DNA from 4 places in the Alteromonas sp. AWJ4_197 genome. Region 1 is predicted to be linked to each of the others. Evidence: predicted binding sites of a transcription regulator. Region 1 holds the regulator's gene; each other region holds the start of a gene.
The links. The regulator FNR, encoded in region 1, switches genes on or off when oxygen is low (the NO sensors DNR and NnrR bind a similar motif). The targets are predictions, from matches to a motif close to TTGATCTAGATCAA.
Positions count from the first base shown of each region.

Region 2: hemN (oxygen-independent coproporphyrinogen III oxidase) is a predicted target of FNR. The motif match lies at 3,417-3,430, and genes of this name have one in related genera.
Region 3: ACXAGC_RS12985 (DUF3149 domain-containing protein) is a predicted target of FNR. The motif match lies at 5,692-5,705, and genes of this name have one in related genera.
Region 4: clpB (ATP-dependent chaperone ClpB) is a predicted target of FNR. The motif match lies at 1,960-1,973, and genes of this name have one in related genera.

Region 1 covers NZ_JBSWWW010000004.1:102,124-110,168, reverse strand. The annotation lists gene ACXAGC_RS09700 (hypothetical protein) at 1-445, shown strand, start outside; gene ACXAGC_RS09695 (glucosaminidase domain-containing protein) at 438-1,223, shown strand; gene ACXAGC_RS09690 (DUF2987 domain-containing protein) at 1,223-1,861, shown strand; gene rssA (patatin-like phospholipase RssA) at 1,895-2,830, opposite strand; gene ttcA (tRNA 2-thiocytidine(32) synthetase TtcA) at 2,834-3,772, opposite strand; gene uspE (universal stress protein UspE) at 3,864-4,784, opposite strand; gene fnr (fumarate/nitrate reduction transcriptional regulator Fnr) at 4,888-5,631, opposite strand; gene ACXAGC_RS09665 (sulfite exporter TauE/SafE family protein) at 5,653-6,321, opposite strand; gene ccoS (cbb3-type cytochrome oxidase assembly protein CcoS) at 6,314-6,505, opposite strand; gene ACXAGC_RS09655 (heavy metal translocating P-type ATPase) at 6,510-8,045, opposite strand, start outside.
Region 2 covers NZ_JBSWWW010000007.1:187,648-195,692, reverse strand. The annotation lists gene ACXAGC_RS16795 (hypothetical protein) at 238-537, shown strand; gene ACXAGC_RS16790 (TonB-dependent receptor) at 801-3,356, shown strand; gene hemN (oxygen-independent coproporphyrinogen III oxidase) at 3,490-4,863, shown strand; gene ACXAGC_RS16780 (ATP-binding cassette domain-containing protein) at 4,856-5,869, opposite strand; gene modB (molybdate ABC transporter permease subunit) at 5,857-6,522, opposite strand; gene modA (molybdate ABC transporter substrate-binding protein) at 6,524-7,276, opposite strand; gene ACXAGC_RS16765 (molybdenum cofactor biosynthesis protein MoaE) at 7,318-7,794, opposite strand; gene moaD (molybdopterin converting factor subunit 1) at 7,795-8,043, opposite strand; gene moaC (cyclic pyranopterin monophosphate synthase MoaC) at 8,040-8,045, opposite strand, start outside.
Region 3 covers NZ_JBSWWW010000005.1:288,843-296,887, reverse strand. The annotation lists gene ACXAGC_RS13010 (serine hydrolase domain-containing protein) at 1-1,329, opposite strand, end outside; gene ACXAGC_RS13005 (MFS transporter) at 1,501-2,676, opposite strand; gene aroC (chorismate synthase) at 2,716-3,819, opposite strand; gene prmB (50S ribosomal protein L3 N(5)-glutamine methyltransferase) at 3,825-4,763, opposite strand; gene smrB (endonuclease SmrB) at 4,888-5,454, shown strand; gene ACXAGC_RS12985 (DUF3149 domain-containing protein) at 5,459-5,572, opposite strand; gene ACXAGC_RS12980 (transglycosylase SLT domain-containing protein) at 5,978-6,571, opposite strand; gene gshA (glutamate--cysteine ligase) at 6,732-8,045, opposite strand, start outside.
Region 4 covers NZ_JBSWWW010000002.1:7,431-15,475, forward strand. The annotation lists gene clpB (ATP-dependent chaperone ClpB) at 1-1,861, opposite strand, end outside; gene pgeF (peptidoglycan editing factor PgeF) at 2,031-2,774, opposite strand; gene rluD (23S rRNA pseudouridine(1911/1915/1917) synthase RluD) at 2,775-3,758, opposite strand; gene ACXAGC_RS03430 (outer membrane protein assembly factor BamD) at 3,928-4,695, shown strand; gene ACXAGC_RS03435 (ChrR family anti-sigma-E factor) at 4,770-5,480, opposite strand; gene ACXAGC_RS03440 (sigma-70 family RNA polymerase sigma factor) at 5,473-6,084, opposite strand; gene ACXAGC_RS03445 (LON peptidase substrate-binding domain-containing protein) at 6,197-6,772, opposite strand; gene ACXAGC_RS03450 (nuclear transport factor 2 family protein) at 6,953-7,381, shown strand; gene ACXAGC_RS03455 (SDR family NAD(P)-dependent oxidoreductase) at 7,378-8,045, shown strand, end outside.

The sequences.
Region 1 (8,045 bases):
GGGAGTTAATATCGCCAGGGGTAACAGAATTAAAACCAGTGATGTATTTCGTTATTTGTCCTGGGTTTTACCGCTGGCTCTGGCACAACTGCTGGTTACAATTCTGGTACAAATAGGGCTGACTGTGCTCATCCTGCCCGGTTTATACCTCTTCGTAGCCACCACCTTTACCTTACCTCTGATTGCAGATAAGAAGCTGGGGGTATTGCAGGCCATCATCACATCCTGCAAAGCAGTGAATCAATTTATACTATCGTTTATTGTTCTTTTTGTTATTTTTCTCGTACTGTTCCTGTTAAGTATTTTTACATTCGGGTTAGCCTTTTTAGTGATTATGCCGCTATATTTTGTGGTGACTGGTATGCTGTATACCACACTGTTTGATACTGCGGAAAATCATCAGGTTAACGAATCAGCGGGACAGGAGTCGACGTTCGATGCATAAAAGAGAAACGATGAAAATTGTACTGATCACAGTTGCCGTATTACTGGTAATTGTTATCAATGCCTGGATCATGTCCTCAAGGGAGCCGGATATTCTGGATATTCCGGTGACAGAACAGGCAAGAAAGCCGGTACCGGACTTCAAAGAGATTGAAAATGTGCAGGAGAAAAAGGAAGCTTTCTTCTCGTATCTCAAGCCTGAAGTCGAGAAACAAAACGAATATCTTCTGTCTCTGCGTCATTATATTCAAACATTGCAGCGACAGTTATCGTTGGGTGAAACGTTAAGTGAAGACGACACCAACCGCATAGCGTGGCTGGTCAATGAGTACAAAGTGGACGAAGGCGCAGATTTAACAGAACAACTTCAGGTACTGATGCGCCGTGTAGATATTTTACCGGTATCACTGGTTCTTGCTCAGGCAGCAAATGAATCTGCATGGGGAACCAGCCGCTTTGCTACTGAAGGATATAACTTCTTCGGACTATGGTGTTTCAGAAAAGGATGCGGTTTTGTCCCGTCACGGCGAAGTGACGGACTCGATCATGAAGTGGCCAGGTTCCCGAACCTGTCGAAAGCCACTTATACCTATATGCGAAACATCAACCGCCACTATGCCTACAAGGAACTGCGCGATATTCGAAATACACTGCGCAGCAATCAGCTTCCTGTTACCGGCGTTGCGCTGGCTGAAGGACTGATGAATTACTCGGAACGCGGGGTCGCTTATGTTGAGGAATTACAGGCGATGATCCGTTATAACAAGGATTATATGTAGTGAAAAAGGCTTTACTGGCAGCAAGCTTTCTTTGTCTGAACATGTATCAGGCGTCGGCTGAAACCATTCAGGTTGAGTACAGCCGTTTCTATAGCCATGTTAAAAAGCTCGATGGTGAAGATACGCAAGCTCTGCAATTTGCATTTGGTTTTGTGCGTGTAGGGGAAGGGTATCTGTGTGGTATTAACGATGCGAAAATCATCACAGAAAAACAGGTGATGCCACTTACTGTTTCGCCGGAAAACCGCTTCACCGTGCCTGATGATAAGATACTTAAAATGGCAGAAGCAGTGGTTGAAATTGATTTGGCGGAAGCGGCGAACTTGTGTGATATGTCCGTTCAGCTCGAGACGAAGCCGGCTTATCTTTCCAAAACCTACACGAAAGAAGAACTGGTATTTCTGCTCGAACAATACAAATCATTCTTCAATGCTATGGGCAGTTTTTTGTCATTCATGATGCCTACTGTCGACGGGCTGAATATACAGTTTGCCGATGATAACATCAGTATGCCTCTTAAAGATGCGCCTTCTATCAATATGGGCATCGTGACGTTACCTGCTGACTGGATAGAACAAAGTAAAGGCCTGACTTTGCCGGATGTGCCGATGAGGATAACGGCAAAAGCCGTGCGCTGAGCCGGTAAGCAGAAAATGTAAAGGAACCGCTTCCTATGAAGCGGTGCCGATTGTCGTATTTTCTTCGATATTATCTTCAATGACTAACTGATATTTAATTTCTTCCGCCAGCCGGTTTACTGTTTTTTCCCCTTCCAGACATAATTCACCAGCACGGTGAAACTCCATCAGTCCTACATCTGAAAGATGAGGCTCTATCAGTACGTCAGGCGGATCTCCGGCCAGTCTGGAGCGGGTCACGCGGGCTTGCAGTATTTCAAGAGAACTGCTCATGACACTCAGGATCCCCGGCGGTTCCGGTTTATCTGACCTGGATTCCGGTGAAAACCACTGCCTGACAATATTTGAACCTTTAGAGAAAAAGTCATCGGTTTTTTTCTGGATTTTTTCATGTTCTGCGGCTGGTCTTTCCAGGCGCTGAGGCTTGAAATCAGCGTTGAGATTCACCGCAATCACAAAATCTGCGCCCAGTTGACGGCAAAGGTTTACAGGTACAGGATTGACGACAGCACCATCCACCAGCCACCGGCCATTATATTCAACCGGACTGAACAAGGCAGGAATTGCGCAGGATGCCTGAATACAATTATCAACGGGCCCTTGGTTGAACATGACTTCGCGGCCGGAGTATAAATCCGTGGCAACCACAGCAAAGGGTTTATTCATCTCTTCAAAAGACGGGGCGCAAAATTCTTCCGCCAGTTTGGTAAACACTTTTTGTCCGCTGGCAATGCCACCTTTGCGGATGCCAACACCCATTAAAGACAGGATTTGCCATTCTGTTAACGAGCAAGCCCACTCTTTGAGGTGCTCAAGCTTACCACTTGCATAGGCTGCACCCACATAAGCACCTATCGAGCAACCCGCAACCACATCTATCTTAACGCCCAGCCGTTCAAGTGCTTCAATGATGCCAATATGTGTCCAGCCCCTTGCAGCGCCGGCACCGAGTGCGAGTCCGATTTTCATGGTTTATTCCGTCAGATTAACAATTTGAACAGGGGATTGTGCATCATCACTGACCGCACTGGTAAAATCCGGCTTGTCGAAGGCTGTATCACCGTCTTCTACCGGTGCGCCTGTGGCCTTGATCCCTTTAAAATCATACAAATTGCCATCAGCGAGGTGTGATGGGGCAACGTTCTGAATTGCACGGAACATAGACTCAATGCGACCCGGAAAACGCTTATTCCAGTCCTGCAGCATCATTTTAATATTTTGTCTTTGCAGATTCTCCTGAGAACCGCAAAGATTACAGGGGATGATCGGGAACTCAGTGGCGTCAGCGTATTTCTGAATGTCTTTCTCACTGCAATAAGCCAGCGGGCGAATAACAATGTGTTCACCATTATCACTTACCAGTTTGGGGGGCATGGCTTTTAGCTTTCCGCCATGGAACATGTTCAGAAACAATGTTTCCAACATATCATCACGATGATGACCGAGGGCTATTTTGGTTGCGCCGAGTTCTTTTGCAGTACGGTACAGGATCCCGCGTCTTAATCTTGAACACAGTGAACAGGTGGTTTTCCCTTCAGGGATTTTATCTTTAACAATGGAATAGGTATCTTCTTCTACAATTTTGTAGTCAATACCCAGAGAATTCAGGTATTCAGGTAACACATGCTCCGGAAAGCCGGGCTGCTTCTGGTCGAGGTTAACCGCGACGATATCGAAATTGACCGGTGCAATTTTGCGTAAAAATAGCAGGATATCCAGCAAGGTATAGCTGTCTTTTCCGCCGGATAAGCACACCATGACCTTGTCGCCGTCTTCAATCATATTGAAGTCTTCGATGGCTTTGCCAACATGTCTGCGCAGTCTTTTCTGCAACTTGTTAAAGTTGTATTTTTGTTTACTTTGCGCACTGTGACTGGCGTTCTCAGATGGCGTAGATGTTACTTGATTCATGGCACTTCAGAATTGGCTGGAAAAATAAAAGTACCATTATACAAAAGCAGACGGAATGCTGCTACACAAGCAGCATTCCGTTATCGCGCATTTACTTAACCGGAGACGTAAACCCGTCAGGTTTAACCGCCAGCACATCGCAATTCAGGTTATCAATAACATGCTCTGCAGTATTGCCCAAAAAGGCGGCTGATATGCCTGTACGTCCCACGGTACCGATGACGACGAGTTCTGCATCCAGCTGTTCAGTCACTTTCGGAATAGCTATATCAGGTAATCCCTCAACAACATGGCAATTTGCTACGCCGATCCCAAATTTAGCGCTGTGGTTTTCCATTTCCTGAACATGATGATTGCGCACAGCGTTATGATACGTCTCAGGATTGAAATCGGGGATCTCAATGGCGATATTCAGTGGGGCAGAAGGATAGGCATTAACCAGATGTACCTGACCGCTCAGTAACTCTGCATAATCCTTTGCGATACCGGTCAACTTGTCATTCAGTTGTGCATGTTCTTTGTCTTCTGTACCCACATTGACTGCCGCAACAATATTACCGTGTTCAGGCCAGGCATGAGCTTTGACAAGTAAAACCGGAGCCGGACATTTTCTTAGTAAGTGCCAGTCTGTTGGTGTAAAGAGCACTGATGCAAAATCATCGTGTTTGCGGGTAGCTTTAACGACCAGGTCAACCTGACGGTTAATGGTGTAGCGGGTAATGGCTTCGTAACGTTTATCACTCCACTCAACAGCAACCTTTACATCATAATCATCGTAGCGGGTCAGATTTTTTTCTGCCCAGGCAATGCGGTCTTTGGTTACCGCATCACGCATGGCTTCACGCTCACTGCGGGTGAGCATTGTTGTCATGTCATAAGAAAAGTCGTATACAACAAGCAGTGCGTGTACTTCTGCACCGGTTTTACGGGCAATTTCGATGGCTCTTGAAAGGGCAGGTTGTTCAGGGTTGTCGGCCTGAACGACGGCGAGAATACGTTTGCAGGTGATCATGGCGTCTCTCCTTATTGATGCAGACAATAAATACTGCCTTCATCTTTAGTATAAGACTTACAGCAGGAGAGACCTTGTTTCAGATCAATATTTCAACGGGATATTAATCCACGCAAAGAGTAGGAATGTCCATAGAGTGCAGCTTTTTATCCATAGCCGTAAAATCCAGAACAGTAATGAGCTTCCCGTCTACTTTGATAATGCCTTCTTTCTGGAAGCGGGTCAGCAAGCGGCTGATCGTTTCTACCGTTAATCCGAGATAATTACCGATTTCGTTGCGGGTCATACTCAGATTGAACTGACGGTGAGAAAAACCCCGTTCTTCGAAGCGACCGGACAGATGGGCGATAAAATAAATCAGACGTTCTTCTGCCGTCCGTTTATTCAGCAGCATCATCATTTCATGATCCTGCTTAATTTCAGCACTCATAAAACGCATGATCTGATGGCGCAATTTCGGGAATTGCTCAGACATTTTTTCAAGGGTGGAATAGGGCAGCTCACACACCATGGCAGTTTCCAGCGCCTGAGTGTAACTCTGGTGAGTGTCGTCACGTAAACCGTCAAAACCGATAATATCGCCCGGGAAGTGGAAACTGATAATTTGCTCTTCACCTTCTTTATCGGTGACAAAAGACTTAAATGAACCTGCCCGCACAGCGTACAGAGAGGTAAATTTATCGCCGGCTTCTACCAGGGTGTCGTGTTTATGCAAAGGCTTTTTGCGTTCAATGATGTCATCCAGTGACTCAATCTCAGTTTTATTGAGGGCCACGGGCAGACACAAATGACTGAAACTGCAATTCTGGCAGTGTATAGAAAAATCCGAACGTTTTTGCATGCTCACTTTCCGCTGTTTGCGATAATTCTAATGTATAGTACTTAAAGCCCGCCACAACAGCAATAATGCGTACAACAGCAAACTCAAAGCAATGATTTGACGAACTACGGGTTGTCTGAAACCTGAGGAAAGCCAGTCTGCACCAGCCCGGACAGCCAGCAACGCCGGTAGCGTTCCTAAACCAAAACCGGCCATGATTACAGCACCGGATATTGCCGTCCCTGAAGCCAGTGCCCATGTCAGGGTGGAATAAACCAGTCCACAGGGCAACCATCCCCAAATCATACCATAGGGAAAGGCGCTGGTAGGAGACCTGAAAGGTAAAAACCGTTTCGACAACGGCTGAATTCTTTGCCAGAGTTTACTGCCGAGGGCTTCAACAGCGGTCAGGCCACGCCACCAGTTACCCAGATAGCAGGCCATGGCAATCAGCATAATGCCACTGATGACGGCGAGTACGGGGCCGGTCACGGGTACAGCTTCTTTCGCTATCTGCCCGATGCCGCCGGTCACAGCGCCGGCAAGTATGTAACTGAATATACGACCAAAGTTGTAGCTAAGCGCATAGGGTAAAGGCGATGAGCCTGCCGGCGTGGCGGCAGACAGTGCCAGCGATACGCCGCCGCACATTCCCACACAATGAACGCCTCCGCCCAGCCCGACCAGCAAGGCAGAAAAAAACGACAGATCACTCATTGAGTTTTTTTCGTTCTTCGGCCAGTTTTTTTTCTTCAGGAGATAAATCATCATCGAAAAGAATACTGTAGCCCTGGCGATCCAGGTCTTCAAACTGGTTAGATTTTACTGCCCAAAAAAATACGCCGATGGCAATGGCCACAATGATCACAGCAAGGGGAATAAGGACGTAAATTATACTCATAGCGTTACTTTAACAGTCTCGTCGAATTTGTTACTACCAGAATACTACTCAGACTCATACCAATCACCGCCATCCACGGCGTCAGGATGCCGGACACTGCAAACGGCAGGATAACCAGATTGTAGCCTACGGCCCATCCCATATTCTGCCTGACTGTCGCTTTTACTCTTCTGGCCATCAGAGTAAGGTGTCCGAGTACAGCCAGCTTATCATTTAATAAAATCACATCCGCGGCACTTTTTGCGATATCCGTGGCATTACCCACTGCAATGCCAACATCAGCCGCTGCCATCACCGGCGCGTCGTTAATACCATCCCCCAGCATCATGACATGACGGCCCTGCCGCTGAAGGGCTGTCACGGCATTTAATTTATCTTCAGGGCTGTTCCCGCCTGTGGCTTTGTCTACAGGTAAATTCGCTGCAATGTCGTCAACATTTTGCTGAATATCGCCACTCAGAATTATCCGCTCCAGTTGCGCCAATTTGCTCAGGCTGTCTGCGGCATCCGCTTTAATTTTATCTGCTACACGAAAGGCGGCAACGGGCACACCGTTTTCGGTAAGAAACACGTTAGCGGGAAAGGGCGACAGGCCGGCATCAACACCGGTGAAAGAAGCCGAACCGGCTTTATAACTGCGGCCATTGCATTGCGCGCTGATGCCCATTCCGGCCACAACGTCAACTTGGCTCAGAATTAATCCCTGATTGTTATCAGAAACAAAGGCAGCGGCAACCGGATGTTCTGAACGGGACTCTATTGCTCCCATCAAAGCACGGATTTCATTTTCCCGTGCCGGCTCAGCAAACCAGCTGTTTATCTGAGCAAACTTTCCTTCGGTCAGCGTTCCGGTTTTATCCAGCACCAGGGTATCTACGTGGTTGATTTGCTCCAGTGCATCGGCTCTTTTCAATAAAATGCCATGCCGGTTAAGGTTTGCCATTGCGCAGGTGAGGGCAGATGGCGTAGCCAGCCCCAGCGCACAGGGGCAGGTTGCTACCAGTACCGCGATGCTGATCCAAAAGGCATTATCATTACCCTGCCAGTGCCAGTAAGCCCATGAAGATGCAGCCGTAATCAGTACTACGGCGACAAAATAACTGGAAAAGCGGTCAGCCATAAGAGCGACCCGGGGCTTCGCAGCCATAGCGGTGGATTGCAGACGGATGATCTGATTTACCAGCGCAAATTTTAACGCCCTGGTTACCGTTACCGTTATTACGCCGGTACGGTTTACCGTACCCCCGAACACCGTATCGCCGGTTTGTTTACGCACCGGATTAAACTCGCCGGTAAGCATCGATTCATCGGTTTCACTGGCACCGTCAGTCACAATACCGTCTACGGGAATGGTCTCTCCGGCTTTGACCACAACAACATCGCCGGTTTTGAGCGATTTCGCCAGTACCTGTGTTACGGTGTTATCCGCAGCCACCTGATTAGCGGTTACCGGAATATACTGCAACATATTCGCTGAGATCTGCGCGGCGCGGTGCCTGCTCCGGTGTTCCAGAAAACGACTCAGTAAAAGCAGGAAAAT
Region 2 (8,045 bases), on a different contig from region 1:
GCTGATTAAGGCAGGTCACGGGATAAAAAATTACAATCTGCGGGAGAAAACACCCCCTTCAAATTGACGTAACTAGCTGTAAAATATATAGATACTCAATTTATCGTATTTTATCACATACTCAAGTATCAGCCCGGGCGTATCTAACGGGGTCGTTATCGCCTTTAATAGATAGCGAACAAACAACATCTTTGCGGGCGCTTCCGGCGCCCTGTTTTTTTAAACAGGATAAACAGAATGAAAACTATCAAAACAACACTAATCGGTTTATCTCTGCTGGCTTCCAGCAATGTTGTTCTGGCCGGCACCAGCGAAACAGCCTCCGTAGCAGCAGCTTCCGTAGCAGCAGCTTCCGGTGTTGCAGAGATTTCTGTGAAAAAGAAAGTTCGCGCAGGTAAGTCGTTTGACAAAGCCATTCTGACGGCGGCAGCCGGAGAAGAACAACAAACTGCAGACATCTTCAGCTCCCTGCAGGAAAACAAAAAGACACTTCTTTTAAAAAATTTACCAGACCATCTTGTTGCGGCTAACCCGTAACATGCACCAGGGAAGGTGTTGAACCTTTCAACATGGTAAGCAGAGTAACATCTGCATCTCCGCGGCCCGTTTTACGGGCCGCAATTTTTTGTACTGTCCGTAAATAGTCCCTTCCGCCCTGCTCATACCTGTTTCTGTTTTTATAAAATTGTCATGAAAGTTGCTGATTATTCGGGCAGAATAATGGCCGTTTTTCAAAAGGAGTCTGAAAAACCTATTCATCGCAGCGAAGGACCGGACAAAATAAGAAACAGGAATTGTTCATGTCGCACAGCTCAACAGGCAGGTTGTTTTATTTTTCTCTGATCAGTACCGCCTTAATCACCTCTTTTCAAAGTATTGCCCGGCAAGATCCTTCTCCGACCAAACTTGAACATATTGAAGTTACCGCTCAGAAGCGCCCGCGGGATATGCAGGATGTGCCTGTTGCCATGTCTGCCATCACCGGAAAGATGATTAATGAAACAGCATCAATGGACGTTTTCGACATTCAGGGTTATGTACCCGCTTTTTCTGCCTCTCAAAGTCAAAGTGCGGCCAACGCCAGTTTTTCCATACGGGGAATTGGTACCTCGTCGCAGAATTACGGTTTTGAGTCTTCTACCGGTCTTTATGTAGATGGCGTCTACCGGTCTCGTCAGAATGCGGTGATCAATGATTTAGTCGATATTGATACTGTAGAAATTCTTCGCGGCCCTCAGGGCTCACTTTTCGGTAAAAATACACCGGCTGGTGCAGTGGTTTTCAGAACGCGACAACCTGATTTTGAAACCGGCAATGGTTTTATTACAGTAACCGCCGGCAATGATGATTTGATCCGGCTAAGCGGAGCGACGTCAATCAATGTAATTGATAACAAACTGGCTGCCAGAGTATCAGGCTTCAGTACGCGCAGGGATGGGTGGATAGACGACAAAGGATATGGTGTAAACTCAATTAATGACAGGAACCGTTCCGGTGTGCGCATGCAAACCCTGTATACGCCGTCAGACGACGTATCAGTGCGGATAATTGCCGATTACGCAGAACTCAATGAACATTGTTGCGGCGCATTAACGTTGCAGGATAACCGGCAAGCAAACGGTGTCGAAGGGAAATACGGAACAGACACCTTGCTGATGATGCCACCGTTCAATGCCACCTTATTTACCGGTGATGAGTTTTACCGCTATACCACGGCACTCAGTTCCCTGCCCGAATCCCGCATGCAGGACAAAGGACTTTCTGCAGAAATAAACTGGCAAACATCCCCCGCATTATTGCTCACCTCCATCACAGCCTGGCGTGGCTTTGACAGCTTCGACCAGACAGATACAGATTTTACTGATGCAGACTTGCTTTCCACTACCAATAACGCCCGACAACAGGCGTTTTCCCAGGAGTTGCGGGCAACCTGGTCCGGTGAGCATGTCACTACCATCGCCGGATTGTGGTATTTCAGCCAGAACCTTGACCTGGATTTTGCTATCACTACCGGTGACGCATTTCCGGCATTTTTCGCAGCGTCTGCGGCTGATTTACACCCCCTGACTGACGGCATAAATGCCCTGAGTGCAGCAACATCCGGCCTTGTCCCCGCTGTTGCATCAGCCACGCCCGGCCAGACTCAGTTTGCCCACAATGCTTATCAGCAGCAGGACAGCCTGGCCGTATTCAGCCAGACTGACTGGCAATTTGCTGAAGAATTTACCCTCACCGCCGGATTACGATACACCCGCGAGGATAAAACATTGACCGCCCGCTTTGATGAACAGGGCCCGGGCATTGACGGATTACCAACAGGTACTGAAAACATTCCTGATCCGCTGAGTGCCGCTGTCGCCCTTGGCTCTTTTGCTCAGAGCCTGGCAACCGGCAATCCCCCTGATTACACGCAACTCAGTGCGCTGCTTCCTTTTAGTCAGGCGGGCTGGGGCTATTATTTTCTCGGTACAGCATCGGTACTTCCCCGCAGTGATCTGGAGGAAAAACGTAACGACGGACAACTTACAGGGACGCTGAAACTAAGCTGGCAACCAGATAACAATAGCCTCTTGTATGCCAGTACCAGCACAGGGTTTAAATCGGGAGGCATGAATACAGATCGCATTGCAGAAGGGTTAAGCCCCCAATTTAACGCTGAAAAAGCCACCGCTTACGAACTGGGTGTGAAAAAGCAATTTCCGGGGCAAAACCTGCGTATTAACGGTGCACTGCATTATACCCAAATCAAAGATTTTCAGGCCTCGACTTTTACCGGTCTTGGTTTTAATTTACAAAATGCCGGCGACTTACATACCAAAGGGTATGAACTTGAAATTGTCTGGTTTCCTGTTTCCGATACCCGTGCCGGCCTGACCCTTGCCCGTACCCTTACCGGTTTTGACGATTTTGAAAAAGGCACCTGCCAGGTTGCTTATCCCTGGCATACCGGGACGGATGATCCCGGCCGGCCTTTTGCAGATACACCCTACTGCTCCAGAACCGGTGATCGCCTGGGGTTTGAACCGGAAACCTCTGCCAGCCTGACGTTGCAACACACATTAATGGCAGGCGGGTATCCGGTTGTCATGGCTGCAGATTATCAATATACGGGAGACTTGTTCCTTGATGATACTAACGATCCGTATAAACACAGCAGCAGTTATGCCCTGGTGAACGCACGGGTTGAACTGTCAGTCCCGCAGTGGGATACACGCATCACGTTATGGGGCAGGAACCTGACAAATAAAGAGTACATCGCCAGAAACGGTTTCGATGTACCTGTTCAGGCCGGCAAGCTTATGGCTTATCCCGGCCAGCCGCTCTCCTGGGGTGTGACTGTTACCCGCGAGTTCTGATTGTCATTTCGAAGAGTAAACGCCGGCCGGTTGCGTTATACAAAACTGGCTGGCGAAAACTTGAAGTAGATCAACAACACCTCTTTGTTTGCTGATTATACTTTCCGTGCATTCTACTCAAGCCGGAATAACCATGTCAGCAAACGAATTATTCGATCCCGCACGCCTGAAGAAATACAATATTAACGGGCCGCGCTATACCTCTTACCCAACCGCGTTAACGTTTTCCGGGTTATCTGAACCAGCGCCTCTGGAAAAAGCACTGAGTGTCACTCAGGCCAGCGGCGTTTCACTGTATGTACATATTCCATTCTGCCACAGCCTCTGTTATTACTGCGGCTGCAATAAAATTGTGACCAGACATCAGGAAAAAGCAGATCGTTATCTGGATTATCTGGAAAAAGAAATTCAACGGCGCGCGCCTGCTTTCCGGCACCGTAAAGCGGAGCAAATACACTTAGGAGGCGGCACGCCGGGGTTCCTCACAGAGCAGCAACAAACACGCCTGGCAGGCATGCTTACATCGGCTTTTGATGTGGTCAGCGATGCAGAAATGAGTATTGAAATCGATCCCCGCCGTACCACGCCTGCTTATTTGCGACACCTGTCCTCTTTAGGCTATAACCGCCTGAGTATTGGTGTACAGGATACGGATTACCGTGTGCAGGAAGCGATAAACCGGGTTCAGAGCACATCCCATATCGCCACGCTGGTAGATTGCGCCCGTTCCGCCGGATTTAAATCTGTTAATCTGGATCTGATTTACGGCCTGCCTCACCAGACAGCAGATACCTTTGCTTCTACACTGGCAGCGGTAAAGGCGATGACGCCGGAGCGGATTTCCATGTTCAGCTACGCCCATCTGCCTGAGCGGTTTGCTGCCCAGCGCAAAATAAAAGATGAGTGGCTGCCCTCTGCCCAGGTAAAAACAGGGCTCATGAAACAAGCCATCACCAGCCTTACACAGGCAGGTTATGAAATGATTGGCATGGACCATTTCGCCCTGCCATCTGACGAACTGGCTGAAGCGCAACGTAATAAAAAATTGCACCGGAATTTTCAGGGCTACACCACTCGGGGGGACCTGGATTTACTGGGGCTGGGTGTTTCCTCTATCAGTGCCGCAGGCAATGCTTATCTGCAAAACCCGAAAACCCTGAATGACTATTACGGCAAACTTGATAGCAATGAAGAAATTGCAGAAAAAGGGGTGTTTCTGTCGCCCTCAGATCTGCTCAGACGCTACGTTATCCAACAATTAATGTGCAATCTTTCCGTGGATTTTTCTGCAACAGAGGCGCTTTTCGGTATTCAGTTCCGCCATCATTTTAAGCCGGAACTTGCGGCACTGAGAGAATTTGAAGAAGATGGTTTATTACAGGTAACCGGAACGGGTATCGAGGTATTTCCGTCAGCAAGACTGTTTATCCGCATCATCTGTATGACCTTCGACGCTTACCTTAAAGGCAGCGCCGCAATTCAGCACCGGTATTCCAGAGTTATCTGAGTTTAAACCTGGCGGTAACAGTTTCTCCTTCACGGAACTGTAACCGTTCCTGGGACAACTGGCTGATCAGCGCAAACAATCTGCTGCGGCCACACATCAGATTTATCATCACCTGCCCGGCCCGGCTTTCAGACACGGACTCAATGACACAGGGCAAGGCGTTGACAATGGAAGAGGCATTGGCTTCCTGCCGGTCGATACTGACATCCCTGGCGTCGATGGTCAGCATGGCCTGTTCCTTACTGACCACAGGATGGCGTGCATAGAGCGTATGCCCTTCGCATTCTATGGCATAACAAGCTTGCTCAGGCAGATGTGCTTTTAGTGCGCCTTTAAGCACACTGAACTGCTGTTCGAAATTTGGCATAGACGGAGTTAACTGTGCCAGCACATCATTTGATGCGCCCTGATGGACAATACTGCCCTGCTCCATCCATGCCATGTATTCACTGTACAAAGCCAGTTCACGGAGGTCGTGGGACACCATCAGCATTTTCAGACCGCTGCGGGCCAGCTTTGTTAAATACTTAAGCACATCGTGTTTTAACGTATTATCCAGCGCGCTCACCGGTTCATCCAGTAACAGGATTTGCGGTGAATTTAAAATGGCTCTGGCAATGGCTACCCGCTGCGCTTCGCCTCCCGAGAGTGTATCGGGCATACGTGTCATCAGGTGATTACATTTACACCCCAGAACCACCTCGTCAAAGTGATAGGTCTGCTGTTTTGCAAAATCTGCCGCCAGCAGTAAATTCTGCCCCACTGATAAATGGGGGAATAACAGACTGTCCTGAAACACGAGCCCTGTGCGGACCCTGGCAATGCGACTATTTTCCCACTGCCCGGTGACTTTTGCAGAACCGGTAAGTCCGGCCAGGCAACGCAGTAATGTTGATTTACCGGCGCCGGATGGTCCGCTCAGGCCAATAAATTGTGCCGTTGCCGGTAACTGAATACTGGCATTGAGTTGCAGATTTTCCCATGCTGCCTGCACTACGACTTCCATGACGACACTCCGTTTCGGTTATAGCGGTAAAGCAGCGCCATCAGCAGGAAGGAAAAGACCAGCAAGCCAAGAGCAAGCGCATGAGCCTGACCGTATTCAAGTGCCTCCACATGCTCAAACAACGCAATAGACAGTACCTGAGTTTCACCCGGAATATTGCCGCCTATCATCAGCACCACACCAAATTCACCGATGGTGTGGGCGAAACTTAATCCAAGTGCAACGATAAAGGCGGGTTTACAGATAGGCATAATGATGCGACGGAAACGTGACCATTTGGACATTCCCATGGTGCGGGCTACATCGATATAACGACTGTCCAGCTGAATAAAACTGGCATAAAGAGGCTGTACGGCAAAGGGCAGTGAATAAATCACCGACCCCAGCACCAGTCCGGAAAAAGAAAAGGCCAGCTGCTGACCGGTTACGGCCTGCCATAATTGCCCTGCAAGTGCATCCGGGGAAAACACCACCAGCAGATAAAAACCCAGCACAGTGGGCGGCAACACCAGTGGCAGCGCCACCACAGCAAGAACCAGATTCTTTGCTTTATGCTGCCAGCGGGATAACTTCCATGCCAACGGCGTGGCAATCAGCATCAGCACCAGACTGGTGATCAGTGCCAGTTCCAGAGTGAGCCAGATAGCATCCATGTCACCGTTCACCGGCTTTATCCTTGTTTTTCTTTTGCCGCGCTTTTAGCGGCTGATATCCCCAGTCTGCCAGCGCGTTCTGCACCGCCGGTGACATCATGTATTGCATAAACCGCCGTGCGGCATAAGGGTGCTGGTTATGTTTAACAATCACCATTTTTTGTACGATGGGATCGTGCATGGAGGCAGGGATTAACCAGTAATTTGCTTTCGAATTTTTCACCAGTGACCATGCCACAAACGCATCGTCCACATTACCTGCAGTAAAGTACTGCCACGCTTGTAAAATACTTTTCCCACGTACCAGTTTAAAAGGAAGTGCGGTATTTTCAGGCAGCGTGGAAAACACCTGTTCAGCCGCCAGACCATAAGGCGCGAGTTTGGGATTGGCAATGGCAACAGGTTTGTTGAACTGTCTTGTCAGAAATTCTTCCAGCCCTGACGGCGCTGACTGTCTGGTTACCAGTGCCAGACGCCCTCTGGCGTAACTGCGCAGATTTTGCTTATCTGCTTTGCCTTCGGCCACCAGCGCTTCTGGTCTGGCTGCATCAGCAGAAAGAAATACGTCAAAGGGGGCACCGTGGCCGATTTGCGCAAATAAAGTGCCACTTGAACCGACGGTTATAACCGGACGGATACCGGTTTTTTCTTCAAAGGCACTGGCGAAATGTTTAACCGGCCCGGCAAAATTGGCGGCAACGGCAATATTTACTACCTGCTCTGCGGCAAATCCTTTACCTGCCAGAAGTAGCATGACACACAGACAGACTTTATACGCCCGACACATCCTGTTCTTCATAAATTGTCTGATAAACCTTCATTCCTGAGCCACTTCATGGCGGCTTCTTCATCTGATGCCTTTGCGGCAACCCATGCTGTTCTTCCGTCAGCATGTTCTTTCTTCCAAAGCGGCACCGACTTTTTCAGCATATCCATAACGAATTCTGCGCCGTCGAAGGCGGTCTTACGGTGGCTGGCGCTGCAGCCTACCCACACCACCGGCTCGTAATTTCCGATGTAACCGACGCGGTGTACAATACCGGCACTGAGCAATGCAAACCTGGATGAGGCCTGCTGCAACAACTGTTGCATGGCACTCGCGGTCATCCCCGGGTACTGCTCCAGACTGATACCTTCAATTGCACCGTCAGCGTTATAGTCACGGACCAGACCGGTGAACGTTACTATTGCACCAGCATTGTGCGATGATTGACGGAGCTTTTCAACATAAGCCGCTTCATCCAGTAAGGCTGTGGTTACTTCAGCAAACATTCAGCCTCCTGTCACCGGCGGGAAAAACGCCACCTCGTCACCATCGTTAATCGCACTGGTTTCATCACCCAGCGACTGATTAACCGCGCAGAGCACCCCGGCAGACAAGGCCTGCTCCCAGGCGGATGACCGGGTTGCAAGATGCGCTTTCAGACCGGCAACGGTAGTGCAGTTTTCCGGCAGGGGAAGAGATAGGTCACTGTCGCCACTGATTTCACGGATCTGCGCAAAGGTTTTTATGGTAATCATGT
Region 3 (8,045 bases), on a different contig from region 1:
TCTGACGAATGAATATTTCCCGCCGCCCTGCAATAAGTCAAAGGCGGGCTTCTCCTTTTCTTTACCGGACGATTTGAACATCATCACAATACCGGCAGGCTCAAACTGAAACTCCGTTGGTGAAAACGCTGTCAGCGGAAAGGCATTCTGGCCTGTGGCTTGCGCCATTAATATCCCGTCTTTAACCGTCAGCGTGATTTTAAGAGGAATAGCATCCGAGCTGTATGTGCCCTCGTAAGTGGACAGTTGCGACTCACTTAGGGTCACAGGTTCTTTTGAAAAATCCGGTAACTCATAGGGCAGTCCGAAGTAAATACTCAGCACCGCAACACTGATTTCATTTAGCGTGTAATTCACGCCGTTTGCAGTTAAGGCAAACCCTACGTTCCCCATCTCAAAATAGCCGGACTGAGAGGCAAAGCCGTCAATGCTGCCATTGTGGCCCCACAAGGTTCTTTCGTAGAAAGGAAACGGAAACAACCCGTGGCCCAACCCTTTCTGCACCCTCTTCATCATAGCCAGTGATGACGATGATACTAATTTGCCTTCAAACAATGCCGTCAGGAATGTCGCTACGTCTGTGGGCGTGGAAATAACTGCACCGGCACCATGAGGCACACTCATGTTTGTTTCGGTAGCCGGCTGCCAGCCACCGTCATAGTAATACGAATTAGCCTGCCCCTGCTCAACGTCAATGGCATCACCGTAAGCCGTACGCTTTAATCCCGCCTTTTTGACAATACGGCTTTGCAGCTGGCTGGCATAACTGTCGTTCCCCAGCTCTTCAATGATATACCCCAGCAAAACATAACCAGTATTGGAATAACGGGTGTCTGTACCTGGCGGGAAATCAGCGTCCAGCGCTTCAAACACAGACAGCATCTCAGTCTTACTCCGGGGAGATGTCATGTATGAGCGGTATGCCGGTAAATTTGTGAAATTGTGCAGGCCGCTGCGATGACTCAGCAACATGCCGATAGTGATAACACCGGCATTTTTAATATCTGGGAAGAACGTGGAGAGGGGTGTATCAAGGCTCAGTTTTTCTTCTTCAATTAATTGAAAAATCATCACTGCGGTAAACACTTTGGTGATCGAGCCCACGCGATACTGCGTATCCGCTCCGGCTTTACGGCCAGAGGCGACATCAGCAAAGCCAATGGAGCGTTGATAAACGGGCTCACCGCCATCAACAATCGCTACACTCAGCATCGCCTTGTCTTCTTTTTCCAGTAACGCGAAGTATTTGTCCAGTTTTGCACTGTCAAAATCCTGTGCACAGACGCCCCACGCAGCGAAAGCCAGCAGTAAAACAAAAACCCTTTTCATATGCACTCCCTTGCCAGAAAATACGGCGATGATAAAAGTCAGAATGACACAGAATTCACCGCCAGGTGCAATCTACACTGACGGATTTGCAGACGTATTTCAACGTGTATGGCTATTTTAAATGCAACAAATTGTCATCAACGGGGAAAGTGGCAAAAAAGCACAGGGACGCTAGGATGCGCCCTGTGTATTAATTGTCGGACGATGGCAGAACAGCAGACAAACAGCGCCCAGGAATGCCGCACCGGCAGCAAAGGCAAAGGTTTGATAAGCATGAACTCCCTGGTCCCACAGCTGACCGGCCACATAGTTGCCCAGCGCTCCGCCCATACCGAAAGCAATACTGACGTACAGGGCCTGACCGCGACTCTGGAAACGGGACGGAAAAAAGTGCGTGATGAAGTGCATAGCAGTAACATGCGCCAGGCCAAAGCTGAGCGCATGAATAAGCTGACTGATCACCACAACCACGCCGTGCTCTGCCCACGCCGCCAGTGCGTACCATCTGCCTGCTGTTAACACCATACACCACAATAACAACTGCCATACACCCACTCTGGCAATCAGTCTGCGGGCGATAAGGAAAATACCGATTTCAGCCACAACGCCAATGGCGATGAGCATACCGGTTTGCTGACCGCTGTAATCGAGATCACGCATGTACAAAGCAAAGAACCCGTAATAAGCCCCAAAACTTACCTGCAATAAAGCGGCGGAGGCCAGAAATAACAAAAAGGTTCTGTTGCGGGCAATTTGCCACAGCGTACCGGTTTCTTCATCCTTATACGGCACTTTGTCCGGCTGACGAATAAACAGAGAAGCCAGAAATAACCCGGCCAGCACAAATAAACTGGCATACACCGGCGCCTCTGAGGAAAAGATATCCAGCGCTTTTCCTGTGGACACAGTAAGTACTATAAAACCGATACTGCCCCACAGACGAACCTGGCCATAACTTATCCGGGTGGGTTTTACTGACTGAATGGTGATCACCTCAAGTTGAGGCAACACCGCCGTCCAGAACATCATCATTAACCCGAAAGCCAGCGTGAGTCCCCAGAAACTGCTAAACCAGAATACAGATGTAAAACACACCACAGACAACAGGCAACCCAGGCGGACAACATTTACCGCTTTACCGGTTTTGTCCGCCACACTGGCCCACAGAGACGGACCGACAATACGGGATAAGGTAATCACTGCCCACAATTCACCGATGTCTGACGAGGTAAACCCGCGGCCATCAAGAAAAATGCCTAAATAAGGCGTGAGTACACCAAGCTGACCAAAATACAACCAGTAGGTAACCGCAAGCAGAATGATATTGGTGCGCGAATGAGCATTCATAACACGCACCACAGATTAGAATTGTTCAAAGAGAGGCGCTTATTTCGCAGAGTTGCCCGGAATGACAGGGGTGCCGGACGTGATACCGGCATTCTGTGCGCGGTGGCGCAGCACGTGATCCATTAACACAATCGCCAGCATTGCTTCAGCAATGGGCACAGCACGGATACCTACGCACGGGTCATGGCGACCTTTCGTCACGATATCGATTTCGTTGCCGTCCACATCAATGGTTTTACCGGGCACTGAAATACTGGACGTTGGCTTAAGCGCCATGTGCACAACCAGATCCTGGCCACTGGAAATACCACCCAGCACACCACCGGCGTGGTTGCTGCTGAAGCCATCTGGTGTCAGTGTATCGCGGTGTTCACTACCCTTTTGTTCTATCACACCGAAACCATCACCAATCTCAACGCCTTTCACCGCGTTAATGCCCATCATGGCACTGGCAATGTCAGCATCGAGGCGGTCGAAAACCGGCTCGCCTAACCCTACAGGCATTCCCGTCGCCACTACCGAGACTTTCGCACCGATAGAGTCGCCTGATTTTTTCAGGTCACGCATGTACTGGTCTAATTCGTCCAGCTTACTTTCGTCAGGACAGAAAAACGGATTGGTGTTTGTCACGCTGTGATCAACGGTCTCCACTTTTACCGGTCCAAGCTGGGAAAGATAGCCATGAATTTCGATGCCGCAGCTCTCTTTCAGGAATTTCTTGGCAATACCGCCTGCCGCAACACGAATAGCTGTTTCACGGGCAGAAGAGCGGCCACCACCACGGTAGTCCCGCGTGCCGTATTTTTGATGATAGGTGTAATCCGCATGACCGGGACGGAAACGGTCTTTGATATTGGAATAGTCACCACTGCGCTGATCGGTATTCTGGATCAACAGGCCAATGCTGGTACCGGTGGTTTTACCTTCAAACACACCCGATAAAATTTGTACCTCATCACCTTCCCGGCGGGCGGTGGTGTAACGGGAAGTGCCGGGTTTTCTGCGATCTAAATCAACCTGCAGATCGGCTTCTGAGATTTCCAGTCCCGGAGGACAGCCATCAACCACGCCACCTATTGCAATCCCGTGGCTTTCACCGAATGTGGTGACAGTGAATAATTTTCCAAAGCTATTACCAGACATCTGTATTAACTTTCCTTCCCGTTAAGATATGAAACCAAAGACGCACGGGAGACGGCAAAAATACCGTGTCCGCCGTGTTGAAGTGCTACCCATTCCACGTTTAACCCGGCAAAACGTTCAGCCATATGCACCTGACTGTTGCCAACTTCCACCAGCATCCAGCCATTTTCTTTTAAATACACCGGTGCCTGCTTCAGCATCTGCTCAACCAGATCCAGACCATCTTCTCCTGCCGCAAGGGCTAATTCAGGCTCATGCTGATATTCGTCCGGCAAATCATTCATGTCTTCTTCATCGACATAAGGCGGGTTCGACACGATTAAGTCGTACCGCTGCCCTTCCAGACTGGTAAATAAGTCTGAATGAATGGGGAAAACACGGTCGCCCAACTGATGTTCCTGAATATTGAAATCTGCCACTTCCAGGGCGTCGTGGGAAATATCCACAGCATCCACCTGAGCTTCAGGAAATGTATGGGCCAGCGCAATAGCAATACAACCCCCACCTGTGCACATGTCCAGAATACTGGCCGGCTCAGATGACAGATAAGCGGAAAAGCGGTCTTTGATCAATTCGGCAAACGGTGAACGGGGGATCAACACTCTTTCGTCAACGTAAAAAGGCATGTCGCAGAACCATGCCTCACGGGTAATATACGGCAACGGCATGCGTGTTTGTACCCGCTTTAAGACTAAATCTGCAACTTTCTCTTTTTCTGAAGTGGTAAGACGGGCTGAAAATAAGCCGTCACCGGTTTGCGATGTAATATCCTGTGGCAAATGCAGAGCATGCATTACCAGGCAAACAGCTTCATCCCAGCTGTTATCAGTGCCATGCCCGTAGTACAGGTGTGCATCGTTAAAACGGCTCACAGACCATCTCACCATGTCCAGCATGGTGTGCAGTTCACGGATGGCTTCGTCTAAATAAATCTTATCGGTCATGGAGTGTGGTACATCGCCAGAAATAAAGCTGGTATCATACCGAAACTCGCAATGACACCCAACACAAATTGCGCGATAACAGACGTGCAGATGAACACAGGTTAAAACAGACAGGAGAAAATGGTTGGCTGATCAGTGGAAACCGGAAGACGACGACAATGACATGTCATTATTCCGGGAAGCGGTAAGTGGTATAAAGCCGCTGTCACAGGACAAAATTGTGCATAAACGCCGTCATGTGCCGGCGAAGCGCCTGCATTCCGCCACCCGCCCGGACAGCCGTCAGCAAAAGCTGCTGGATGCCAGTTTTGCCTTTTCAGATGTCTATCAGGCCAGCCTGCCCCATCTGGGCCCTATGCGGTATTGCCGCGAAAATGAACCGACACACAGTTTGAAGCGATTACGGCGGGGGGATTTTTATCCTGAGCTGGTACTGGATTTACACGGTTTGAACCGCGAAAACGTAAAGCTGGAATTATCCGCACTCATTTACACCGCGCGCAAGGAGCTTATTGACTGTGTTGCCATTGTGCATGGCATCGGTTCCGGCGTACTAAAAAACGCCTTGCCTCACTACCTGGTTCAACACCCCCATGTCAAAGCGTTTCACCAGGCTCCCCTGGAGTATGGCGGGCAAGGCGCGTTACTGGTGCTTATCGAAACCCTTGATCCGGGCCTCAGTAAACAATAACAAACTATTTATCCGGTCCCGCGCTGTTGTGCATAAACAGCCACGTGTAATAACACATCATCAAAACAACGATGAAAATTCCAAGAAGTGAACCCCATACTACAGGGTCTTTAAGCATGGTTAGCCACATCTGATTACTCCCTAACATAGATAACTTTTTACAGTGTTAGTGTGCATGGCCAGGGCAGGTAAATCTGTGATCTGAATCAATGGGAACAGTCGATGCAGAAGAGGCCCTTGATGCAGATCAAGCAGGTCAAAAAGGGGCTTTTAAGAAAAATAGAAATTAATTCACAAAACGCTATTGCAAATCATTATCATTTACACTATATTAATCCTGCCTGTTCGACGTTGGGTGATTAACGGTCTTGGCTTAGCGTCGATTGTAGGCAGGTGTGTGGTGCGCCTGCCTACTTCTTTTCTCTCCCGGTAACCTTCGTATTGAGTCCTTCGTATTGAAAACACTGCCGCGTCCGGTACTTTCACATCAAGAATGCCAGCCCCTTACGCAGTCACATCATCATTATGTGAACAGTTTCCAAAACCAGCTTTTCTGCAAGTCTTCTTCGCAGGTTTTTAACTGGGTAGCATAACGCAATGAGCGCGCTTTAACCGTTCCGGCCACCTTTTTCAGCCAGGGCTTACTGTTGTAGGTACGGCGTTTATACCCGCCCCACCCTTCATGGTAATTCAGGTACTGGGCATAGCCGTCCCACTTTGATACACCATTAATTTTATATGACTTGGAAATAAACCAGCCCATGAAATCCATGGCATCATCAAAATCATCCCGGTCCGCCCAGCTGTTGCCGGTTTCGTTGACATAGTCAGACCAGGTAACCGTTTTCGCCTGAGAATATCCGTAAGCGGAACTGACCCGCCCCCATGGAATAAGACCAAAAAATACATAATCTTTTGGTGGCAGTGCATCATGCCGGAATGAGCTTTCCTGATACATGATTGCCATAGGAACATGGATTGGCACGCCCCATTTATCGCGGGCATCAGCGGCCGCATCATACCAGTCTTCTTTTTCGTAAAAGATTTCGCAAATGTTACTGGTGTCCTGAGGAGGCGACGTGGCACAACCGGTGATACCACTTAAAAGCAGTACAATTCCGGCACCTGCAAAAAATCGTTGTGAATTGTTGAACTTTCTCACTGCCCGCTGTCTTAATAAGTGTTCTGGTAATAAATGTGTGTGTTTCCCTGGAACATTCTTATGCCTGGCCCCCTTGCCAGGCATTTTTTTATCCCCGGCAAGGTCAATTCAGGCTTCAGCTGTCCCGTGTAGCCATCGGTTCTGCGAAATAACCGGCAATAAAATCTGCAAAAGGTACTTCATCCGTCGCCTCAACAGCGTGCTGCGCAGCCAGTGAATCAGCGGCCATTTTTTCAAATGCTTTCAAATCATAGTGCAGATATTCATAGCCTTTAAAGGCTTCCGCGTACTGCTTAGCCAGATTAAGCCCCAGTACGCCATTATCCATATCATTTTCAAGCAACGTTGCCAGAATTTTACCGGATGGCGTTTCATCAGCATTAAGTACTTTTTGCCACTCAGCTTTGACAGCATCGCTGTAAGCCGATGTTCCGTTGGCGTTATCAAGCACTTTTGCCGTTTGCTCAAATACAGCAAACAGCCCTTCACACCATTCGCGGAAGGCAACACTGCCGTCTTTGTTTTCCAGCATCAGGTCAGGATTACGTCCTTCCAGAACCACTTTATCCATATTCTCCCTGCAAACGGTGAGCTCCTCTGCCGTCATTTCAGGGCTGTCTGTCAGCAGGCAAGAAAGCATGAAGACATCGAGGAAATCCATCTGGCCTTTGTCAATGCCCACAGGCGAGAAAGGATTCACATCCAGTACCCGCACTTCCACATAGTTAACACCGCGGCGCACAAGGGCATCGGTAGGTTTTTCCATGGAACGCGTGGGCTGCTTGGGACGAATGGGAGAATACAGTTCATTTTCAATCTGCAGAATATTCTTAGATAACTGCTGAAAATGCCCGCCCTCACCGGCGGCAAACTGGCCGAACCGTGAAGACGGCGTGTACATGGCACTACGAAGCTTTTCCACATAGGTATCGATGTGGTTATAGCAAATTTGTAAAGCTGACTGCTCTGAGTTGGTGTAACCCAGATCGCTCATACGCAAAGAGGTCGCATAAGGTAGATAAACCGTACCTTTACCCACTTTTTCAAAATTCAGCGTCGTCGGCTTCCCTTTCAGGAAGGACTGACACAGCGCCGGCGATGCCCCGTACAGATACGGCAATAACCAGCAGAAACGACGGTAATTACGGATCAGCGAGAAATAATCAGCAGAAACCTGATCCTGAGAATATTCTACACCGTTGAGTTCTGCCCACGCCTGCCAGAATGTATCCGGCAATGAAAAGTTAAAATGCACACCGGAAATCGCCTGCATCATACTGCCATAGCGATTTTTAAGTCCCATACGGTACACGCGCTTCATTTGTGCAACGTTAGATTCACCGTAATAAGCCAGCTGAATTTTATTTTCATCGTCAATGAAACACGGCATGCTCATGGGCCACAACATTTCGCCGTTCATATTTTCGCT
Region 4 (8,045 bases), on a different contig from region 1:
AACCGGCCAGTGCCTTCGACAGTTCGGTTTTCCCTACCCCGGTAGGCCCCAAAAACAGGAACGAACCAATGGGTCGGTTTGGATCTGCCAGGCCAGCCCGTGAGCGTCTGATAGCGTTGGACACAGCATTTACCGCTTCCGCCTGCCCCACTACCCGCTTATGAAGTACATCTTCCATTCTGAGTAGTTTTTCCCGTTCACCCTCAAGCATTTTGGATACGGGAATACCTGTCCAGCGGGACAGCACATCTGCAATTTCAGCGTCGGTAACCTTGTTTTTCAATAAGAAGGTTTCTTTTGTTTCGTTCTCCGCCGCTTTTTCCAGCTTCATTTCCAGCTCAGGAATACGACCGTACTGCAGCTCTGACATACGATTCAGATCTGACGCCCGGCGGGCGATTTCCAAATCGAGTTTCGCCTGCTCCAGTTCAGACTTGATGGTTTGCGTGCCCTGCATCGCATCCTTTTCTTCGCGCCATATTTTATCCAGACCGGACAATTTGTTTTCAGCCTGTTCACGCTCCAGCTCGATCATTTCCAGGCGCTTGTGGCTGGCATCGTCTGTTTCTTTTGCCAGTGCCTGCTCTTCCAGTTTTAACTGGATGATGCGGCGCTCAAGCCTATCCATATCTTCAGGCTTGGAATCAATTTGCAGACGAATGCTGGAAGCCGCTTCATCAATAAGATCGATAGCTTTATCAGGCAACTGACGGTCACTGATATAACGGTGTGACAATGTAGCCGCCGCGACAATGGCCGGGTCGGTGATATCTACCGAGTGGTGAAGCTCATAACGTTCTTTCAAACCACGTAAAATGGCGATGGTATCTTCCACACTCGGCTCATCCACCAGCACTTTCTGGAAGCGACGTTCAAGAGCAGCGTCTTTCTCGATATACTGACGGTATTCGTCCAGCGTGGTTGCGCCCACACAATGCAGTTCACCGCGAGCGAGCGCTGGCTTAAGCATATTACCGGCATCCATCGCGCCGTCGCCTTTCCCGGCGCCGACCATGGTATGAAGCTCATCAATGAACAGAATGACACGGCCTTCTTCTTTGGCCAGTTCATTGAGTACCGCTTTCAGCCGTTCTTCAAATTCACCACGGTACTTCGCACCGGCCACTAACGCGCCCATGTCGAGGGACAGTACCCGCTTATCCTTCAGCCCTTCCGGTACTTCACCATTAATAATACGCTGGGCAAGTCCTTCAACAATGGCGGTTTTACCTACACCGGGTTCACCAATTAACACCGGGTTATTCTTAGTCCGGCGTTGCAATACCTGCACGGTGCGGCGGATTTCATCATCACGGCCTATCACCGGGTCCAGCTTGCCCTGTTCTGCCCGTTCGGTGAGATCAGTGGTGTATTTTTCCAGCGCCTGACGCACATCTTCAGCGTTAGGATCTGTGACTTTCTGACCGCCACGCATTTTATCAATGGCCGTTTCGATTTGATCCTTTGTCACATTCAGGCTTTTCAGCAAATCACCTAATTTGCCTTTGTCCTGAAGCGCTGCCAGCACAAAAATTTCAGATGTGATGTATTCATCTTTGCGCTGCTGGGCAATCTTGTCGCACAGGTTCAGCAAAATTCCGCTGTCCTTGCTTAACTGTACATCGCCACCGATGCCGTCAACCCGTGGAAGCCGCTCGATCGCTTCAGCCAGAGAAGAGCGTAATGCATTCACATTTACGTGGGCTTGATCGAGTAACGGACGTACAGAGCCGCCCTGTTGATTCAGCATGGCTGTCATCAGGTGCACGGGCTCAATAAACTGATGATCCCGACCCAGTGCCAGAGACTGTGCGTCGGAAATCGCTAATTGAAATTTACTGGTAAATCTATCTAATCGCATGAAAAATCCCCTGCAATAACGTTGCTAATTTTATGGGTATTAATCTGCTGTGATTCAAGTTATCTGATTAAAAAATAACTCAAGACCAGGTTAATTTGTTGATTAACATCAATGTTGGGATCTGCCCGGCTCACAAAACAAATGATACCGGGTGACTGATTGAAAAGGCTTAACGCAAACCTATGACAGACACGATGCGGCCGGTTTGCCCCCTGCCTTCATGCGTTGCCCGACGGTGTGAATAAAATTGGCGGGGATCGGAATAGGTACAGAGACCCGATTGCGTCACGTTTTTTATGCCGGCATCGTTCAATTGTTTAAGTGCAATCAGTGGCAAATCAAGCAAACATTTATCGCTGCCGTCTATTTTCCCAATCGCTTCAGGGTAACGGGCAAAACGCCCGGCCAGAGAACGGGGAACTTCATAGCAAGGTTGACTGATAGCCGGTCCGATCCAGGCCATTAGATTATCCGCAGATGATTTCATCGCGCTGACGGTGTGTCCGATAATCTCCTTTTCCAGTCCCTGCCAGCCTGCGTGAATTGCAGCCACTTCCGTACCGGCAAGATTACACAGAAGAACCGGCACGCAGTCTGCTGTCATAATGGCACAGGTGCGTGCCGGGGTCCTGCTGATACAAGCATCGGCCTGTAAAGGCGACGCCGGTAAAGGGCCGGTCACGTCTGCACCGAAAGTAACGCAGTGTTCTCCATGCACCTGATCCAACCAGACAATGGAGGCATGGCCGGGCAATAACGCACGGTTACCGGCCACTAATTGCAGATCGTCACCCACGTGGGCACCGGTGTTTAAACTGGCGTAGTTCCCGCTGCTGAGTCCGCCGTTGCGGCAACTGGTATAAGCAAACACATTGTCCGGAACAGGCCATGCCGGTTGGATCAGGGGTATCACTTATACGTCATCCATACCTTTGATTTTGGTGTCTTCACGCACAGTGGCAATCAGCTGAACCATGTCATCAGGAAGCGGCGCCTGCCAGGTCATCCATTCATCGGTTTCAGGGTGGAACAGAGACAATTGCGCAGCATGCAAGGCCTGGCGGGGGAAAGCACGTAATGCCTCAACACACTCCTCCGTAGCGCCTTTTGGCAAACGGGTTCTGCCGCCATAGGCAGTATCACCCACCAGCGGGTGCTTGAGGTGTGCCATGTGCACGCGGATCTGGTGTGTACGGCCAGTTTCCAGTTTCAGGCGCAGGTGCGTATGTGCGCGGAACTTTTCGATAACCCGATAGTGAGTAACTGCCGGCTTACCGGTTTCGCGAACGGCCATGAGTGTACGCTTAGTTGCATGACGGCCGATAGGCGCATCGACGATACCACCGGCAACCATAGTGCCGTATGCCAGTGCTTCATACTCCCTGCTCATCACCCGGTCCTGAAGTTGATTAACCAAATGCGTTTGCGCCGGTACGGTCTTCGCCACCACCATTAATCCGGTGGTATCTTTATCCAAACGATGCACAATGCCCGCACGGGGAACAACATCGATACCAGGCACATGCGCCAACAAGGCATTCAGCAAAGTGCCGTCCTGATTACCTGCCCCGGGGTGAACCACCAGATCAGCAGGCTTATTAAGAATTAAGATCGAATCATCTTCGTAGACAATGTTCAGGTCGATTTTCTGTGGCAGGCTGGCGGTCTGCACTTCCATTTCAGCCGTGACCTGTACATATTCATCACCCAGCATTTTTTGCCGGGGAGTGGTCAAAACATCGCCATCCACAGTGACATTCCCTTCCAGAATCCAATTTTTTAACTTTGAACGGGAATATTCAGGGAACAAATCAGCCAAAACCTGATCTAACCTCTGACCAAAATGGTGTGGCCCGGTGTTTGCCTCAAGCTTGACGGTGTTTACAGGCTGGGTCATATAACTCTTTCGCTGTTACAAAAAAGCGCATTATACCAATCTTTACGTTAGTTAAACGGAAAGTTTCCGGTTTTTATGTGGAGTTTGCGTGTTTGAGTGCGCTAGAATGCCGCTATAATGAAAATGCAGTTAAACGTATCAGTCGGTTAAGCAGGAATAGACAACAGATATGAAATCAATTCGATTAGTGATGCCCCTTGTTGTTGGTGTCATGATTAGCGTAACGGGCTGCAGCTCGTCTGACGATTCAGAACAACGCGCGGCGCTGGCGAACATGGGTTCCCAGCAAATGTATGATAATGCCAAACGTAATATGCAGAACGGAAATTTCGGTGCTGCGTCTACCGCACTCAGTGAACTGGATTCACGCTACCCGTTTGGTCCGTTGTCTAATCAGGTTCAACTTGACCTGATCTACAGCTACTACAAGTCAGGTAAAATTGATGAAACGCTGGCGACCATTGACCGCTTCATCCGTTTGAACCCGAACCACTCTGACGTGGATTATGCGTTCTACATGCGCGGACTGACCAACATGGAAGCCGACGCAAACATGTTTCAGCAATTGATGCAGATTGACCGCTCAGACCGTGATCCCAGTAAATCGCGGGAAGCTTTCACAGATTTCAGACGTCTGATCCAGCAATACCCTGACAGTAAATATGCTGCTGATGCTAAAAAGCGCATGGTGTTTATCAAAGAAAGGCTGGCGAAGTATGAAATTGCCATCGCCCGATTCTATATGCGCCGGGAAGCTTTTGTCGCGGCGGCAAATCGCGGACGCTACGTACTGGAAAACTACTCCAATACAGATCAGGTGCAGGAAGCGCTGGAAATCATGGTATCAAGCTATGACCAGTTAGGTCTGACTGAGCTGAAAGAAAATGCTATGAAAACACTGCGTCTGAATTTTCCGGACAGTGATTTCATCAGTTAATCAGATGATAAACGAAAAAGCGCTACGGCGCTTTTTTTGTGTCTTAAGCATGCTCACAGAGCCGCGAGGAAGGCTTATCTAAAGAAAAGATGACTAAACGGATTCAACAGTCTGGCGATACCTGATGTGAAATGCAGCGGTTCATCCAGTAAGGTAAATACCAGACAGCCACTGATGTGATCCGAATAAGGCGCATGGGTATCCTTGCCATCCATCACCACAAAGTCTCCGGTACGGTAATGGTGCTTGCCGTCATGAAATTCACCGTCAAGTACCAGCGTATACTCGACACCGCGGTGTGTATGCTCTGGTACACTGCCTCCCCGCCCCATGTAAATAAAGTTGGCGACACCGGTATATCCGAGATCGACCGGAGCCTGCCACAATTTACCAACAAGCCCTGACCATGAACCCGTTTTGTGGATAACACGCTGTAACGTCGGCGGGAGTTCGAAAGTCTGACCATCCAGTTCAATGGTTTTCTCTCCACGTCCGCGTTTCGCAGTGATAGAGCTTACAGAGGCGGCCTTTGTTGCCGGCTTTGCCTTAGCAGGGAGTTGGGTAATGTCAGCAAGCATGGCGCTGTAACTTTCCAGTTGCTCGTCTTGAGACAGTGATGAAAAATCAAATACCTCTGCAGCGAACCGTGAAGTTTCTTCTGACACTATTTTTCTACATCTGAGACACAGATCGCAATGCGCCGAGACAATGAATGACTCGGCGGGGGATAAACTACCTTGAACAAATTGTGAAAGCTGGTTTTGTTCCGGATGGTGATTAATCATGATCCTGTAGCATGCCTTTCAGGCGTTGCAGTGCAAGTCGGGTACGGGATTTAACAGTACCCAACGGAATATGCAGTTCATCTGCAACTTCCTGTTGAGATTTACCATCAATATAGATGGCTTCAATAACAGATTTTTGTTTCTTCGGTAACTCTTCAAACATATACCCGATTTGTTCAAGGGTAATCTGTTCGTCCAGCGACTGTTCATTCACGTCTGGTGTCTGCTCACAAAGAACCGGCCACAAGTCGTCAGAACACACATCTTCTTTTCTGTTCTGTAATTTCCGTAACATGTCAAAACGGATGTTACGGGCAATCGTAAAAATCCAGGTTGAAGGACTTCCCTTCTCTGCATTAAACAGATGTGCCTTTTGCCATACGTTGGACATGGTATCCTGGACCATTTCCATGGCTAAAGCTTCATTACCCATCTGCTTTAACGCATAAGAACGTAAACGCGGAGCAAAATATCCAAACACCCTTGCAAACGATGCTTTGCAGCGCTGTTCGGCAACTTTAACAATATAGTCTGACATTTCTGCCGCACAATCTTTCGGCTTAATTACACTGTTACTTTGTTCCACTGGGATTCCAACTAACATAAGTATTTGTCCATATCCTATCAAGTTAATAGTTGCTACAGACGGGTGTTTCAAGCAGATTACAGAATTGTAATGGTTTCATGCCCCAACCATGTAAAGTTTACACGGTGATTTACTGCACAAGTGCCTTTAAGTAATCCAGTAACTTATGGCAATCGCGTTGAGCAAGAAAATACTGTTTCTGTTTAGCGTCTACGGGCAATAATTCGAGCCAGCGGTACATTACCCAAATGGGATTCCGGAACTCCGGAACATCATATAACTGGCCTACCTCAGCGTAGCGCTCAAAAATCTCCTGCAAACGTTCGTCTATAGGTGAAATTTGTTGAGAAGTAATATCACAGTGCCAGTCTGGTAGTGGCTGACAGTGTCCTGTACGCAGCCCGTCGGGCTCAGTCTTCACATTACTTATCTCTACACAGTTAACACCAGCAACCTTTATGCCAAGCAACCCGTCATCGAGCATATCGAAGTCGATAACAGTCGCTGCAGTGCCCACAGGATAGAAGTGTGTGTTGGCTTCCTTTTCACCCTGTGTGTTGAGCATACAAACCACCAGTTGACCTTTACCGGCACATACCTCTTTAACCATGCGCACGTAGCGTGGTTCAAAGATTCTGAGTGCCATCCGGCCACCGGGAAGAAGGTGTGCTGACAAGGGAAATAAAGGGAGATTTTGAGCCGTCATAAACACAGTATTTTCATTATTCACTGAGCTTAACTACGGCGAAAAATAAATTTGGATCGGAGTATTTACACGCTTTAATAATTCGTCTGCCGGCCTGATTCTGATCCGCGTGTAAGTAAAATTGGTATACATTCAGGACGATTTTACATACTTCATTACTCAGTCAGTAAATATTGCATCATGAGCATCATTGAACGGTTTTGTGAATTTTATTCCGAATTACATAAGGTCAACCCTGACCACCTTGATAGCATTTATACAACTGATATCGAGTTTATAGACCCTATCACCACTCATCACGGGCTGGATAATGTGATTGGGTATTTCAGAAAGTTGCTGAATGAAACCCAATCATGCCGGTTCGATATTCACGAAACCCTGCTGTCTCAGAAAGATAACACCAACGCATATACCGTTATCTGGACAATGCATTTAGTACTGGCGCAACCGGCAAAAACTATCACGCTGGACGGTGTCAGTATTGTAAGGGTTCGTGATGACAAAATTTTCTACCACCGGGATTACTACGACATGGGAGAAATGGTTTATGAGCACATTCCGCTTCTCCGCTGGATTATCAAAAAAATAAAGGCAAGGTTGGCTTCATGAAAACAATGTTGGTTACCGGGGCAACGTCGGGCATAGGAAGGGCTTTCACACTTCATGCCGCCCGTCAGGGATATCATGTTATTGCTTGTGGCAGAAATGAGGAAGCGCTGTCGGAGCTGGCATCTGAATCCAATATCACCACCGCAAAATTTGATTTAACAGACCTTGATGCTACCCGCACCGCCATCGCGCCGCTGCAATTTGATATCGCAGTACTGAATGCCGGCAATTGCGAATATGTAGACGTAGATAAATTTGAACCTGACATGTTCAGACGGGTGTTTGAGATCAACTTTTTCGGGATTATTCACAGCGTCGACGCATTATTGCCTAAACTTAAAAAAGGCGATCAGCTGGTAATCGTAGACAGTATGGCCAGGCTCATTCCGTTTACCCGCACAGAAGCTTACGGAGCAAGTAAAGCGGCTGTGCATTATTTTACTAAGAGTCTGGATGTGGATCTGGCGGAAAAAGGCATTATTGTTCAGTCAGTGTCTCCGGGCTTTGTAGAAACACCGCTGACAGATAAAAATGATTTTGATATGCCTATGAAAATAACGGCAGAAGAAGCGGCAAAAGCGATGCTCGACGGCATTGAAAAACAAAAGAAGAGTCTGTTCTTCCCTACAGGGTTTGGCTGGATTATGCGCGCGCTGCATAACCT